2 regions of the Mesorhizobium sp. WSM4887 genome follow, and region 2 is predicted to be linked to the other one. Evidence: predicted binding sites of a transcription regulator. Region 2 holds the regulator's gene; the other holds the start of a gene.

Region 1 (8,350 bases), on a different contig from region 2:
CAGATACGTATCGAGCGCCTTGGCAAGCGCCGGCGAGGCCGTACCGGAGAGCATTCGCAGCATGTCGGTCGCATGATCGGCGCGTGCGTCCGGAGGAACAGGCTTCTCGCCGCGTCCGAGCCGCAGCAGGGCCGGCGTTAGCGCCGCCGGCGCCGCGATCAGCCGGAGCGCGTCGGCGAGCGAGTCGCCGTCGGGCAGCAGGGCGATGCCGGCGCGCATGCCGCTGTAGACATCGAGCGCTGGAAGTTCAGCGAGCATCGGCTGCAGCCGTTCGAAAACCTCGACACGCGCATTGCCGATCGCCTTCTCCAGCTCGCTGTCGCCGGGAAGCTCGTCAAAGAACCCGTCGAACAACAGGCGGACCACCTGGCCGTAGCGCCAGTGCCCGGCGAGTTCCGTCAACGAATGGCCTCGGATGGTGAGATGGCCGCCCGCGCCGTCGACATCGGAAAGAACCGTCTCCGCCGCCACAACATCATCGAGCCCATTTGCCATGACTGTCTCCTTGACCCTTTGTGCACTGCAGTTAATGCTCTACAATCAACGCATCAATCTTGATCAACTGAATCAATATGAGGCGGTGCGAACTTGTCCGAATGGCTGACGCGGGAGGAAGCGCTGGCGCGGCTCAAGGTCCGGCCGCAGACCCTTTACGCCTATGTCAGCCGCGGCCGCATCGGCATGCGGCCCGACGGGGCCGATCCGCGCCGCAGCCAGTATCGAGCCGACGACATAGCCGCGCTCGCCACCCGTCGGGCGCGCGGGCGCAGCCCCCAGGCGATCGCCGAAAGCGCCATCGCCTGGGGCGAGCCAGCGATCACCACTGCCATCTCGACCGTGCTGCACGGCCGCCTCGTTTATCGCGGCAAGGATGCCGTTGCGCTTGCCGCGACAGCGACGCTGGAGGAGGCAGCAAGCCTGCTTTGGGCATCCGGCGCCGCGATATCCTTCGCATCGCTGACGCCTTCGATCGTTCGCGAGAGCGGCACCCCGACGGCCTTTGCAAGATTGTCGGCGCTTGCCGCGGCTGGCCGGCCTTCGCTCGGCCGCAGGCCGGGCATGCTGCAGCAGGATGGCGCCAGCGCCACCAGCGTGCTCGCGACGTCACTCGGTGCAAGCCCGGGGGCGGAGCCGGTGCATGAAAGGTTGGCGCGCGGCTGGTCGGTCGACGCTGCCGGTGCCGATCTCATCCGCAAGGCGCTGGTGCTTTTGGCCGATCACGAGCTCAACGCCTCGACCTTCGCCGCACGCGTCGCCGCTTCGACCGGCGCGCCGATCGTGGCCTGCCTGCTTGCCGGGCTCGCTGCCCTTACCGGCCCGCGTCATGGCGGCGCCGGCGCCGCGGCCATCGCGCTGGTCGAGGATGCCGAGCGGCTCGGGCCGGACGAGACGATCGCGCGCTGGCTGGCCCACGACCGGCCGCTGCCCGGCTTCGGCCATCAGCTCTATCCCGAAGGCGATCCGCGCGCCGAGGCTCTGCTGCCCGACCTCGACATCGCTGACGATCTGCTTCATCTGCGCGACGCCGTCCTTGCCGCGACCGGCATGCGCCCGAATGTCGACTTCGCGCTGGCCGCGCTGACGCGCAGCCTCAATCTCCCCGCCGACGCGCCCTTTCGCCTGTTCGCGCTCGGTCGCAGCATCGGCTGGACGGCGCATGCCATCGAGCAGGTGACGAGCAACAGGCCGATCAGGCCGCGAGCCCGCTATGACGGCCCTGCAGGAACACCTGACGGCTAGCCATCACGACATGGTGTCGAGCTTGCGCTGCATGGCGGCGATCTGCGCCTTCAATTCCTGCAGGTCGTCGGATTTCTCGTCCTTCTTCGGCGGCTCGGCGGGCGCAGCGGAATTGGGGCCGCCGGACGGGAACGGCGTGAACATGCGCATCGCGTTCTGGAACATCTCGACGTTGCGCCGCGTCTGTTCCTCCAGCGCCTTCATCGGCGTCTTCATCATGTCGATCGGCGTCTTGCCGAAGGCGCCCTTCAGCTGCTCGCGGAAACGCTCCTGCTCCTTGGAGAAGGCGATCATCGACTGTTCGAGGAAGCTCGGCACGATCATCTGCATCTGGTCGCCGTAGAAGGAGATCAGCTGGCGCAGAAACGGGATCGGCAGCATGTTCTGCCCGTCCTTGTTCTCCAGCTCGAAGATGATCTGGGTCAGCACCGGATGCGTGATGTCGTCGCCGGTCTTGGCGTCCTGCACGGTGAATTCTTCGCCCTTCTTGACCATCTCGGCCAGATCTTCGAGCGTCACATAGGTGCTGGTGCCGGTGTTGTAGAGCCGGCGGTTGGCGTACTTCTTGATGACGATCGGGTCGTCTTTTGCGGCCATCCGTATCCTCCCCAGGATACCGGCGCGTTCACAGTAAGCGGCCGGTAACGATTGCGCCATTTGTCGAGGATATGCGCAAAAGCGTCACAATTCCAAGCGGTTTGTGCAGTGCGGCATCAATTAATGCCGAAAGGGCGGGCCAAATTGTGCTGCAGCGCGATGGCCACGCCGTCACGATAAGCGCTCGACTTGCTTGCCGCGCATGGCGGCCATGCCGATTTCCGGTTTGACTCAGGTGCTTGAACGGGCAAGAAAGTCTCCAAGGATAGCCTAACGACACCTCGAAGCCTGGAGAAGAAAATGTCCGCTTCCAATTCAATCGTCGTCGCCAGCGCAGCCCGCACAGCAGTCGGCTCCTTCAACGGCAGTTTCGCCGCCACGCCCGCGCACGAGCTCGGCGCGGTCGTCATCAAGGAATTGCTCGCGCGTGCCAAGGTCGACCCGGCGGAGGTGGACGAAGTCATCCTCGGTCAGGTGCTGACCGCCGCTCAGGGCCAGAACCCGGCCCGCCAGGCTTCCATCAATGCCGGTCTGCCCAAGGAGACGACTGCTTGGGGCCTCAACCAGGTTTGCGGCTCGGGCTTGAGGGCCATTGCGCTCGGCATGCAGCAGATCGCCACCGGCGACGCCAAGGTGATCGTCGCCGGCGGCCAGGAATCGATGTCGCTGTCGCCGCACGCCCAGCACCTGCGCGCCGGCGTCAAGATGGGCGACTACAAGATGATCGATACCATGATCAAGGACGGCCTATGGGATGCCTTCAACGGCTACCATATGGGCAACACCGCCGAGAACGTCGCTCGTCAGTTCCAGATCACCCGCGAAGTCCAGGACGAGTTCGCGCTGGCCTCGCAAAACAAGGCCGAGGCGGCGCAGAAGGCCGGTAAGTTCAAGGACGAGATCGTCGCCGTCACCATCAAGGGCAAGAAGGGCGACACCATCGTCGACCAGGACGAATACATCCGCCACGGCGCTACGCTGGATGCCATGACCAAGCTGAAGCCGGCCTTCGACAAGGACGGCACCGTCACCGCCGCCAATGCTTCGGGCATCAATGACGGAGCCGCCGGCGCGCTGCTGATGAGCGAGGCCGAGGCTGCCAGGCGCGGCATCACCCCACTGGTCCGCATCGCCTCCTGGGCGACCGCCGGCGTCGACCCGGCGATCATGGGCACCGGCCCGATCCCGGCCTCGAAGCGGGCGCTGGAGAAGGCCGGCTGGTCGGCCAAGGACCTCGATCTCGTCGAGGCCAACGAGGCCTTCGCCGCGCAGGCCTGCGCCGTCAACAAGGGCATGGGCTGGGATCCCTCGATCGTCAACGTCAATGGCGGCGCCATCGCCATCGGCCATCCGATCGGCGCCTCGGGCGCCCGCGTGTTCAACACGCTGGTCTACGAGATGCGCCGCCGCGGCGCAAAGAAGGGTCTCGCGACGCTTTGCATCGGCGGCGGCATGGGCGTTGCGATGTGTGTGGAAGCCTTGAACTGAGCGAATGGCGAACTGAGCGAATAGCGAATGGGGAGTAGCGAATAGGGGGAAATGGCGTTGCACGACGGGCTATCGATCCCTACTCGCTATTCGCCACTCCCTATTCGCTCTTCCGACCAAAGGGAGGAAATGCATGAGCAAGGTAGCAATCGTCACGGGCGGATCGCGCGGCATCGGTGCGGCGATATCGGTGGCCCTGAAGAATGCCGGCTATTCGGTCGCCGCGAACTATGCCGGCAATGACGAGGCGGCCCAGAAATTCAAGGCCGAGACCGGCATCCCCGTCTACAAATGGTCGGTCGCCGATTATGACGCTTGCGCCGCCGGCATCGCCCAAGTCGAGGCTGATCTCGGTCCGGTCTCGGTGCTGGTCAACAATGCCGGCATCACCCGCGACACCATGTTCCACAAGATGACCCGCGAGCAGTGGAAGGAGGTCATCGACACCAACCTTTCCGGCGTCTTCAACATGACGCATCCGCTATGGAACGGCATGCGCGATAGGAAGTTCGGCCGCGTCATCACCATCTCCTCGATCAACGGCCAGAAAGGCCAGATGGGCCAGGTCAATTATTCGGCCTCGAAAGCCGGCGATATCGGCTTCACCAAGGCGCTTGCCCAGGAAGGCGCCCGCGCCGGCATCACCGTCAACGTTGTTTGCCCCGGCTACATCGCCACCGACATGGTCATGGCCGTGCCGGAAAAAGTGCGGGAATCGATCATCGCTCAGATCCCGGTCGGCCGTCTCGGCGAGCCGGAGGAGATTGCGCGCTGCGTCGTCTTCCTCGCCTCGGAAGACGCAGGCTTCATCACCGGCTCGACGATAAGCGCCAATGGCGGCCAGTATTTCGCCTGAGATCTTGTTCGGCTGAACTCTTCTGACACCGATGGCAGGCGGCCCGCCGCAAACGGGCCGCCTGTTTTTGTCTGCGCTCCGGCGGCACCGGGTGGGCATGCCTCAATTTGGCACGCAATACTTAACGGCCTCCTCGCGCCCTGTGGAAACCCGGTTCACATGCTGTGAATTTTTCGGTGCACAAGCTGTGGACAACACCATATCTAGGGGTGAACAAACCGGGAATTTTTGCAGATCGCTGATTCGTCGCCGATTCGTTCCGGCTTTGGCCGAAAAGTTAACGGGCCACGCCGGAAACAGCGCGAAAAAGATTAACGACGATTAGGAAAGATCAACCATTTCATAATGTTCGCGGCCGCGCTCGAGTCCGTCGCGGTCGCTCTCCCACAAAGGTTAACGACGCTCCGGCACCAGCGCGAGCTAAGCACGAAACGGGCCAATTCACAGATTCAGCATGTGGTGAGACTCATGGCCAAAAAATCCACATGTAGCCGTGAACAAAACCTGAATCAGAGTGAGTCAGTGATTCGTCGCCGATTCGTTCCAGACTCGTTCCAACGGTTAATCGAGCGCGGATTTTGACCTTGCCTGCCGTCGCGCCATCTCTTGATGGAACATTCCGCTTTCCCTTGATGGGAACATTCCGCTTTCGCTTCGCGTCTGAAATCCCTATGTGTGCCCTGTCACACGCGACGGAACCGTCGCGTCCCCGACAACAAGCGGCAGAAAGCCTCATTTCCGAGCCGATGAATATCCAGCCGAAACCCTCCCAGCCGCTGATCCTTTCCGGCCGCGACGTGACGGCCGTGCTCGGCCCCACCAACACCGGCAAGACCCATCTCGCCATCGAGCGCATGGTGGCGCACGACACCGGCATCATCGGTCTGCCGCTGAGGCTCCTTGCCCGCGAGGTCTATACACGCGTCTGCGAGAAGGTCGGCGCCAGCAAGGTGGCGCTGGTCACCGGCGAAGAGAAGATCGTGCCGGCGAGCGCGAGATATTCCGTCTGCACCGTGGAGGCGATGCCGCGAGAGACCGATGCCGCCTTCGTCGCCATCGACGAGGTGCAGCTCGCCGGCGACCTCGAACGCGGCCACATCTTCACCGACCGCATCCTGCATCTGCGCGGCCGCCAGGAGACGCTGCTTCTGGGCGCCGCCACCATGCACGGCATCCTGCAACGCCTGCTGAAGGGCGTCTCGGTGGTGACGCGGCCGCGGCTGTCGCATCTTGCCTATGCCGGCTCGAAGAAGCTCACCCGCCTGCCGCGGCGCACGGCGATCGTCGCCTTCTCCGCCGACGAGGTCTATGCCATCGCCGAATTGATCCGCCGCCAGCAGGGCGGTGCTGCCGTCGTTCTCGGCGCGCTCAGTCCCCGCACCCGCAATGCCCAGGTGGAGATCTTCCAGTCGGGCGACGTCGACTATCTGGTCGCCACCGATGCCATCGGCATGGGCCTGAACCTCGACCTCGAGCACGTTGCCTTCGCCCAGAACCGCAAGTTCGACGGTTACCAATACCGCAACCTGACCGCCGCCGAGCTAGGCCAGATCGCGGGGCGTGCCGGCCGACACCTGCGCGACGGCACCTTCGGCGTTACCGGCCAGGTCGATCCGTTCGACGAGGATCTGGTCAAGAAGATCGAGGGGCACGATTTCGACCCGGTGAAGGTGCTGCAGTGGCGCACCGCCGATTTCGATTTTGCCAGCCTCGATGCCCTGAAACGCTCGATCGAGACCAACGCGCCGGTCGAAGGGCTGACCCGGGCATTGCCGGCGGTCGACGCCCAGGCGCTGGAACATTTGTCGCGCGACGCGGACATCAGGACGCTAGCCACCGGCAGGGAGCGCGTGGCGCTGCTGTGGGAGGCCTGCGCGCTGCCGGACTACCGCAAGATCGCGCCCGCCCAGCATGCCGAGCTCATCGCCTCGATCTACATGGACCTTGCACGCCATGGCCATGTCGATGAGAATTACATGGCCGAGCAGGTGCGGCGGGCCGACACCACGGATGGTGATATCGACACGCTGTCGCACCGGATCGCCCAGATCCGCACCTGGACCTTCGTCTCCAACCGACCGGGCTGGCTGGCCGATCAGCTACACTGGCAGGAAAAGACGCGCGAAATCGAAGACAGATTGTCGGATGCGCTGCATGAGCGGTTGACGAAACGCTTCGTAGACCGCAGGACTTCCGTCCTCATGCGGCGCCTTAGAGAAAATACCATGCCTGAAGCTGAAATCAGCCCAACCGGAACCGTGCTCGTCGAAGGCCATCACGTCGGCGAGTTGCAGGGATTCCGCTTCACCGCCGACCAGAGCGCCGGCGGCGAGGACGCCAAGGCGGTGCGCACCGCTGCCCAGAAGGCGCTCGCGGCTGAGTTCGAGGCGCGCGCCGAGCGCTTCGCCGCGTGCGCCAACGGCGATCTGGCATTGGGCTCGGACGGTGTCCTGCGCTGGATCGGCGCGCCGATCGGCACCCTGGTTGCCGGCGACGAGGCTTTGAAGCCGCGCCTTGTGCTGCTTGCCGACGAGCAGCTCACCGGCCCTGCCCGCGACAAGGTCGCGGCGCGCGCCGAGCGTTTCGTCAATTTTCAGATCGAGTCGCTCTTGAAGCCGCTGGTCGATTTGAAGAACGCCGAGCAGCTCACCGGCATCGCGCGCGGCATCGCTTTCCAGCTCGTCGAGCATTTCGGTCTCATCAACCGCCGCGACATCGCCGAGGAAATGAAGTCGCTCGACCAGGAAGGCCGGGCGGCCCTGCGGCGCCTTGGCGTGCGCTTCGGTGCCTACCACGTCTTCGTGCCGGCGCTGATCAAGCCGGCGCCGGCCGGGCTGGTGACGCTGCTCTGGGCGCTTAAGAGCGACGGCAAGGACAAGCCAGGCTTCGGCGACGTGGTGCATGCGCTGGCATCGGGCCGCACCTCGGTGGTGATCGATCCTGCTTTCGACAAGACGTTCTACAAGCTCGCCGGCTATCGCAATCTCGGCCGCCGCGCCGTACGCGTCGATATCCTAGAGCGGCTGGCCGATCTCATTCGCCCCGCGACAAACTGGAAGCCCGGCCTCGGCCAGCGACCGGACGGCGCCTATGACGGCCACGCCTTCATGGTGACGCCGCCCATGATGTCGATCCTCGGCGCCACCGCCGACGACATGGAAGAGATCCTCAAAGGCCTTGGCTATCGCGCCGAACCGAAGCCGGCGGCGGAGGTGAAGGCCAAGCTCGACGCGCTGGACAATGCCGCCCGCGAGGCCGCGGCTGCGAAGCTTGCGGCGGAAGAGGCTGCGCGTGCTGCACAGGCGGCAGAGGCGCACGCCGTGGCAACAGACACGGTTGTAGAGGCAACGATCGAGGGATCCGAGCCGGCTGCCGCTGAAGTTCCTGCCGACGCCATCGCGGAAGCCGCGACGGAGCCTGACGCGAAAGATCCGGCGGAAGCTTCGGCTGCGGTCGCGGAAGAGACTCCGCCTGTGGAGACCGCTGCAGCGGTGGACGCTGCAGCAGCGTTTGGGTCGGCTGAAAGCGCCGACGCCTCCACCTCGATGGGGGAGGTCGCGGCGGGAAGCGACGCGGGTGGGGCTGACGGCGCCGACGATGCAGGCGGCACCAACACCGCCGACGCCGGCGCTCTCCACGAGGGCGAAAGCGGTGAAGGCGCAGAGCCCC
Region 2 (8,350 bases):
GCCCTGCGCAAGGATTTCCTCTTCGACCCGTATCAGGTTCATGAAGCCCGCGCCTGGGGCGCGGACGCGATCCTCATCATCATGGCGAGCGTCGACGACGCCTTGGCCAGTGAATTGGAAGTCACGGCCTTCGATCTCGGCATGGACGCGCTGGTCGAGGTGCATGACGAACAGGAGATGGAACGCGCGCTTCGCCTCTCGTCGCGGCTGATCGGCATCAACAACCGCGATTTGAGAACCTTCGAAACCAGCCTCGACGTTTCCGAGAGGCTTGCCGCCATGGTCCCGGACGACCGGCTGCTGGTCAGCGAGAGCGGCATCTTCACCCATCAGGACTGCCGCCGGCTGGAAAAGAGCAAGATCGGCACCTTCCTCGTTGGCGAAAGCCTGATGCGGCAGGCCGACGTGGCCGCCGCGACCGCCCTTCTGCTGACGGGCAAGGCGCCGGCCGAGGCCGTTTGAGGATGCCCGCGCTTACGCATCTCGGCGCCAAGGGCGAAGCCAACATGGTCGATGTCGGCGGCAAGGCCGAGACGACGCGCACGGCCATCGCCGAAGGGTATGTCACCATGCAGCCGGAAACGCTGGAGATGATCCTGGCCGGCGACGCCAAGAAAGGCGACGTGCTTGGCACGGCGCGCCTCGCCGGCATCATGGCGGCCAAGAAGACGCATGAGCTCATCCCGCTTTGCCATCCCCTCCTTCTCACCAAGGTTGCCGTCGAGATCGAGCCCGATCGCGCGCTTCCCGGCCTGAGGGTCACCGCGCTTGCCAGGGTTACCGGCAAGACCGGGGTCGAAATGGAGGCGCTGACCGCGGCGTCGGTTGCCTGCCTCACCATCTACGACATGGCCAAGGCAGCGGACCGCGCCATGGCGATTTCCGGCATCAGGCTGGTCGAGAAAACCGGCGGCAAGTCGGGCGACTACAAGGTAGGTCCTTAGCATGGCTTTGCTTCCGGTCGCCGAGGCGCTCCAACGCCTGTTGGACGGCGCGACCGCGCTGCCAGGCGAAAGCGTGCCGCTGGCCGACGCGTCCGGCCGGGTGCTGGCCGACCCCGTGGTGGCTCTGCGCACCCAGCCGCCCTTCAATGCGTCGGCGATGGACGGCTATGCCGTGCGGGCCGCCGACGTAGCCTCGGCGCCGGCGCGGCTCTCCGTGATCGGCATGGCGCCCGCCGGGCGTGGCTTCACCGGCTCTGTCGGCAAGGGCGAGGCCGTGCGCATCTTCACCGGCGCGCCGCTCCCCGAAGGCGCCGATACCATCGTTATCCAGGAGAATGTCCGCGATCTCGGCGGCGGCGGCATCGAAGTGACCGAGCCGACCGTGGAGGGACGAAACGTCCGTCGCCGCGGCCTCGACTTCTGCGAGGGCGACCTGCTCCTCGAAAAAGGCCGCCAGCTCGATCCGGCGGCGCTTTCGCTGGCGGCATCGGCCAACCATCCGAGTCTCAACGTGGTGCGGCAGCCGCTGCTCGCCATCATCGCCACCGGCGATGAATTGCTGCCGCCGGGCAGCGCGCTCGGCCCCGACCAGATCATCTCGTCGAATACCTGTGGCGTCACAGCTACGGCCCAGTCGGTCGGCGCGCGCGCGCTCGACCTCGGCATTGCCGCCGACCGCAAGGACGCGATCGCGGCCCTGGTCAAGAAGGCGGTCAAGGCCGGCGCCGACGTCATCGTCACGCTTGGCGGCGCCTCCGTCGGCGACCACGACTTGATCCATGACGTGCTGACCGGCGAAGGCATGCAGCTCGACTTCTGGAAGATCGCCATGCGTCCCGGCAAGCCGCTGATGTTTGGCCGGCTCGGCGACATTCGCTGCATCGGCCTGCCCGGCAATCCGGTCGCAAGCCTGGTCTGCTCGCAGCTGTTCCTGAAGCCGCTTCTGGCGCGGCTGGGCGGCCGGTCCTGCCGTCAGGAAATCCGCACGGCCCGGTTAGGCGTCGCAATGCACGCCAACGATCTCAGGCAGGACTATGTCCGCGCCGTGGTCCGCGAAGATGCGGGGGGGTTGATCGCAACACCGTTCGGCATCCAGGATTCCTCGATGTTGAGGATGCTCGCCGATGCCAATGGCCTGATCGTGCGCCAACCCTTCGCACCGGCGGCTGAAGCCGGCGAGGAATGCACCGTTCTGATGTTACGCTGAACAAAACGTCAACACATTCACTAAACTTTAAACGGTTGCGGAACACAACTGGAACAGATAGTGTTTGTTCTGGGTTTGTTTTTCTGATTCTGGTTTCAGAACCCATGGGGGCCGCCATGCTGACGCGCAAACAACATGAACTGCTGATGTTCATCCATGAACGGCTCAAGGAAAGCGGCATTCCGCCGTCTTTCGATGAGATGAAGGAAGCGCTCGACCTTGCCTCGAAATCGGGCATCCACCGCCTGATCACGGCGCTGGAGGAGCGCGGTTTCATTCGCCGGCTTCCGAACCGGGCGCGTGCTCTTGAAGTGCTGCGCCTACCTGACTCGATCGCGCCCGGCCTCAATGCGGCGAAGAAATTCTCGCCGAGCGTCATCCAGGGCGGCCAAGGCAATCTCGGCCGCCAGATCAAACCCGCGGCGCCCGCCCGCACGCCGACGCCCAGCAATGACGACGACGCCGTTTCAGCCGTCTCCATCCCGGTGATGGGTCGCATTGCCGCCGGCGTGCCGATCGACGCCATCCAGCACCAGACGCATTCGATCACAGTGCCGCCGGACATGATCGCGGGCGGCGAGCACTACGCGCTCGAGGTCAAAGGCGATTCGATGATCGAGGCCGGCATCTTCGACGGCGACACGGTCATCATCCGCAACGCCAGCACTGCGAGCCCCGGGGAGATCGTCGTGGCGCTGGTCGATGACGAGGAGGCGACGCTGAAGCGCTTCCGCCGCAAGGGCGCCTCCATCGCGCTCGAGGCTGCCAATCCGGCCTATGAGACGCGCATCTTCGGTCCCGATCGCGTCAAGGTTCAGGGCAAGCTCGTCGGGCTCATCCGCCGCTACTGAGGGGCTGCGGCTTGGCTTTCGGCTTCTCGGGCTTCTTGTAAGGCGCCAACCCCCTCGCCTCACGCGAGTAGCGCCGCTGTTCGTGCCAAGGGCGGTACGGTTTTTCGACGGCGTATTGAATGGTTGCTCGCGCCGTCGCCGATTGCGGATCGAAGAAGACGGCGGCACTGCCGTCGCGCGCGAGCTGCCGCTTGGTGACAACGAGGACACGCGGATCGCGGCAGGGATTGTAGGCCGTGGCGTCGTTGATGACGATGAGGTCTGCGAAGTCGCAGGCAGGCCGGGCAGCTTCGCGTTTTTCGGCGAGCGCGACGATCGCGCCTGATGGATGCCGGCCAATGCAGAGATCGCCCGTGCAGTAAAAGGGCGATCCAGGCGGCAGGTCGACGGGATCGGCTATGTCCAGCGTGCCCTTGGCGAATGTCTCCGGCGGCACGATCGTTTCGGCCTTGAGCGCGCGTTTCCAGTTATCGGTGGTGAACTCGTTCGAGCGGGCACGATTGATGGCGAGTTCGCCGCCGCCGATCGGCATCGCCACCAGATGCGCGTCCTCCGAGATCAGCAGGTCGGGCGTGCGCACCTGCGGGATCATCATGACGGCCGCGGCAGCGAAAGGAATCGCGGCCAGCCTGAGCCACGTAGTCGCCATCGTGGCGATGACGAGCGCGATCGTCGCCAGCAGCACCGAATGGATCGAGATCAGGCCCACGGCATCGACCGGCGACCACTCCGAAATCCACGCCGAGATCGCGATCATCGCCGCCAGGCCCTTGCCCATCAAATAGAGGAAGGGCCCGTCGAAGCCGAACGGCATCATGACCGCGCTGGCGACGGCGAGAAACATCACGATCGTGACGATCGGCATGATCGCGAGATTGGCCAGCAGGCTAAGCGGCGAGACGCGCTGGAAATGCCAGATGGCAAACAGCGCCGTGGCACTTCCGGCAATGATCGACGTCATCGCGGCGCCACCTGCTCCGACTGCCAGTTTGTGCGACATGAACCGCAGGAACGAACGCTTTGCCGGCGGCGCTCTCACCTTGCCGGCGCGGTAGTCGGACCAGCCGGCATAGGCGCCGACAAGGGCGGCGGTTGCCGCGAACGACATCTGAAAGCTCGGGCCAACCACTTCATGCGGCGACACCAGGATGACGGCGATGGCCGAGATCGCCAAGTTGCGCATCGTCAGCGCGGCGCGGTCGAAAAGCACGGCGATCAGCATGACGGCCAGCATGATGAAGCTTCGCTCGGCGGCGACCACCACGCCGGAGATGACGAGGTAGGCGGCGATCGACATAAGCGCGATTGCCGCGGCATATTTCTTCACCGGCCGGCGTGACGAAAAATCCGGGAACAGCGCAAAGGCGCCGCGCAGCAGAAGCATGACCGTGCCGGCGACCAGCGCCATGTGCAGGCCCGAAATCGAGATGATGTGATAGATGCCGGTCCGCCGCATCGCCTCGTTGATGTCCTCGGGAATGCCGGCGCGCACGCCGACGATCAGTGCGGCGGCAATCTCGCCTTCGGGTCCGCCGACGGTGCTTCTGATGTGGTCGGCAATATTTTCGCGCGCGTTCTCGATGGCCGAGGCGATGCTCGTCTGGCCGATCGGGTCGGTTGGCGGAATGAGTTTCGGGTCGCCGAGGAAAAATCCGCTGCCGCCGATGCCGGAAAAATAGCTGTCGAAGGAAAAATCATAACTTTCCGGACGGACCGGCCCTGTCGGCGGCAGGAGCCGCGCGTAACCCGTCACCAGCGATCCGGCCTTCATGCCGGCCGGGATCCTGCGTGCCGAGACCCTGACGCGATCCGGTGCGTAGCGCAGCTTTGGATGCGCGGTCGAGACGAGATCGATGGTCAGCCTGACGCGGCCATTGGCCATTTCCTCGGCGATGACGACGCGGCCTGTCAGCCGCGTCTGGATTTCGGAGCCGAGCATCGGTGTAGCGGCGCGCCAGGTCTCGACCTTCGCGGCGACGAAGCCCAGCGCGCAAAACAGCGCCGCCATAAAGACCAGGTGTGTCTTCAGCCAGGGGCGCGAAACCGCCGCGCATAGAGCCATCAGCGCCACCGCCGCCAGCGGTCTGTAAAGATCCGGCTCGGCGCTCAAGGAATAATAGAGTATCACGCCGGCGGCCAGGAACACCGGCACCAGCAGGAAGCCGATGCCGCGGTCGAGCTCGGTTGAGGCTGCCTCGGCCACACCCCGGCGAAACACGGAAAACGAGGCACGGCGGAACCGCCTGCGGATTAAGTCGATGGCCGCCGGCGGAGGAGCTTGTAGCGAAGCATCGCCGTCCGGCGGCAAAATCTCGGTGGCCGGACGCGGTACGGGAACCAAAACCGGTACTGCCTCTGCAGGTATTGTGTCGGCAAACAGCAGGCGCTCGCTCACGCCAGCCGCCGTCTCCTCGCCCTCCTCCGCACCCCGGCCACGTCCAGCCATCGGGTCTGCCCCTTGCGCCCCAGACCTCCTATGCTACATGAACGCCCACCGCGCGAAAGTCCGCGCAATCATGCCCGCTTCAGAGCTTCTTCCGAGAGTTCCATGTCCGACAAGGTCGTCACCCGCTTTGCCCCCTCGCCCACCGGCTATTTGCACATCGGCGGGGCGCGCACGGCGCTGTTCAACTGGCTCTACGCCAGGCACACCGGCGGCACGATGCTGCTGCGCATCGAGGACACCGACCGCGAGCGCTCCACCGAAGCGGCGACGGCCGCTATCCTGGACGGGCTGACCTGGCTCGGCCTCTCATGGGACGGCGAGGCCGTGTCGCAGTTCGAGCGCGCGCCGCGCCACCGTGAGGTGGCAGAGGGGCTCGTACGGCTGGGCAAGGCTTATTACAGCTATGAAACGCCTGCCGAGCTGGAGGCGATGCGCGAGGCGGCGCGGGCCAAGGGGCTGCCGCCGCGCTACAATGGCCAGTGGCGCGACCGCGGGCCCTCCGAGGCGCCTCCCGGCGTCAAGGGCGCCATCCGCATCAAGGCGCCGACCGAAGGAGAGACCGTCGTGCACGACCGCGTGCAGGGCGAGGTGCGATTCCCGAACAAGGACCTCGACGACTTCATCATCCTGCGCTCGGACGGCAACCCGACCTACATGCATGCCGTCGTCGTCGACGATCACGATATGGGCGTCACCCACATCATCCGCGGCGACGATCACCTGACCAACGCCGCGCGCCAGACCGTAATCTACAACGCCATGGGCTGGACCGCGCCGTCGATGTCGCACATCCCGCTGATCCATGGTGCCGACGGCGCCAAGCTGTCGAAGCGCCACGGCGCGCTCGGCGTCGAGGCTTATCGCGCCATGGGCTATCTGCCGGAGGCCCTGCTCAACTATCTGGCCAGGCTCGGCTGGAGCCACGGCGACGACGAGGTGATGTCGATCAAGGATATGATCTCTTGGTTCGACATCGCCGACGTCAACAAGGGCGCCGCCCGGTTCGACTTCGCCAAGCTCGAGGCGCTGAACGGCGTCCATATGCGCAAGATGGACGACAAGGCGCTATTTGATATTCTCGTAGCCACCCTGCCCTATCTCGAGGGTGGCCCGGCGCTTGCGGCCAAGCTCGACGACAGGCGCCAGGCACAGCTGCTTGCTGCCATGCCGGGCCTCAAGGAGCGGGCAAAGACGTTGGTCGAGCTCGTCGATGGAGCCGGCTTCCTGTTCGCCGAGCGGCCCCTGCAGCTCGACGAAAGGGCTGCGGGGTTGCTTGGCAGCGACGCCCGCGCCATTTTGCGCGGTACCCATGCCGCGCTCGCCGCGATCTCCAGCGAATGGAGCGCCGCAACCGCGGAAGCCGCTATTCGCGACTTTGCGCAGGCCGGCGGCCATAAGCTCGGCGCCGTGGCCCAACCGCTGAGAGCCGCGCTCACCGGCCGCAGCACCTCGCCCGGCGTGTTCGATGTACTCGCCGTGCTCGGCCGTGAGGAGAGCCTGGCGCGGGTTGCGGATCAAATCGATTAGGAGCGAACTGGCCCAAGAAGATTGGCATTGAAAGGTGTGTTTCGCAGTGCAACATTAGGCCTTGGCCCAATCTGGCACGCACCTCCTAAAATGCGGTGGCAAGTTCGCGCATTCCGGTGATTTCGACGTGTCGTTTGCAGGAATTGCCTTGCCGGCATGAGAAAACATAAAGGAGTTTGCAATGAGCGAAGCTGCGACAAAACTGGAATCGGGCGGCAAGGCGCGTGAGTCGACCGCAAGGCTCGAGTTCGCCGGCAAGACGCATGAATTCAAGGTGCGAAGCGGCTCGACCGGGCCCGACGTGATCGACATCGGCGCGCTGTACAGCACCACCGGGGCCTTCACCTACGATCCCGGTTTCACCTCGACGGCAAGCTGCGAGTCGGCGATCACCTTCATCGACGGCGACGCCGGCATCCTGCTGCATCGCGGCTACCCGATCGACCAGCTCGCCGAGCACGGCGACTTCCTCGAGGTCTGCTATCTACTGCTCTACGGCGAATTGCCGACCAAGGCGCAGAAGGACGACTTCGACTATCGCGTTACGCGCCACACCATGGTGCATGAGCAGATGTCGCGCTTCTTCACCGGCTTCCGCCGCGACGCCCATCCGATGGCCGTCATGTGCGGCGTGGTCGGCGCGCTGTCGGCCTTCTACCACGACTCTACCGACATCTCGGACCCATACCAGCGCATGGTCGCCTCCATGCGGCTGATCGCCAAGATGCCGACGATCGCGGCGATGGCCTATAAATACCACATCGGCCAGCCCTTCATTTACCCGAAGAACGATCTCGGCTTCGCGGCGAACTTCCTGCATATGTGCTTTGCCGTGCCGTGCGAGGAGTACAAGATCAACCCGGTGCTGGCGCGCGCCATGGAGCGCATTTTCATCCTGCACGCCGATCACGAGCAGAACGCGTCGACCTCGACGGTTCGTCTCGCTGGCTCTTCGGGCGCCAATCCGTTCGCCTGCATCGCGGCCGGCATTGCCTGCCTCTGGGGCCCCGCGCATGGCGGCGCCAACGAGGCGGCTCTCAACATGCTGGGCGAGATCGGCCATGTCGACCACATCCCGGAATTCATCGCCCGCGCCAAGGACAAGAACGATCCGTTCCGCCTGATGGGCTTCGGCCATCGCGTCTACAAGAACTACGATCCGCGCGCCAAGATCATGCAGAAGACAGCGCATGAGGTGCTGGGCGAGCTCGGCATCAAGGATGATCCGCTGCTCGACATCGCCATGGAGCTGGAGAAGATCGCGCTGACCGACGAGTATTTCATCGAGAAGAAGCTCTATCCGAACGTCGACTTCTATTCGGGCATCACGCTGAAGGCGCTGGGCTTCCCCACCACCATGTTCACCGTGCTGTTC

Evidence for each region. Region 2 encodes LexA, which represses DNA repair genes until DNA is damaged. Its sites were predicted from a motif close to TGTTCNNNNTGTGTTCNG; they were not measured.
Region 1: a site for LexA is predicted at 5,221-5,238, ahead of P9230_RS14225 (helicase-related protein). Genes of this name have one in related genera too.

Annotation. Positions count from the first base shown of each region.
Region 1 covers NZ_JARTVP010000003.1:133,478-141,827, reverse strand. The annotation lists gene P9230_RS14250 (citrate synthase/methylcitrate synthase) at 1-495, opposite strand, end outside; gene P9230_RS14245 (citrate/2-methylcitrate synthase) at 589-1,740, shown strand; gene phaR (polyhydroxyalkanoate synthesis repressor PhaR) at 1,744-2,337, opposite strand; gene P9230_RS14235 (acetyl-CoA C-acetyltransferase) at 2,638-3,825, shown strand; gene P9230_RS14230 (beta-ketoacyl-ACP reductase) at 3,959-4,681, shown strand; gene P9230_RS14225 (helicase-related protein) at 5,428-8,350, shown strand, end outside.
Region 2 covers NZ_JARTVP010000001.1:87,636-95,985, forward strand. The annotation lists gene trpC (indole-3-glycerol phosphate synthase TrpC) at 1-462, shown strand, start outside; gene moaC (cyclic pyranopterin monophosphate synthase MoaC) at 465-944, shown strand; gene glp (gephyrin-like molybdotransferase Glp) at 946-2,151, shown strand; gene lexA (transcriptional repressor LexA) at 2,268-3,002, shown strand; gene P9230_RS00400 (ComEC/Rec2 family competence protein) at 2,986-5,448, opposite strand; gene gltX (glutamate--tRNA ligase) at 5,551-6,975, shown strand; gene gltA (citrate synthase) at 7,157-8,350, shown strand, end outside.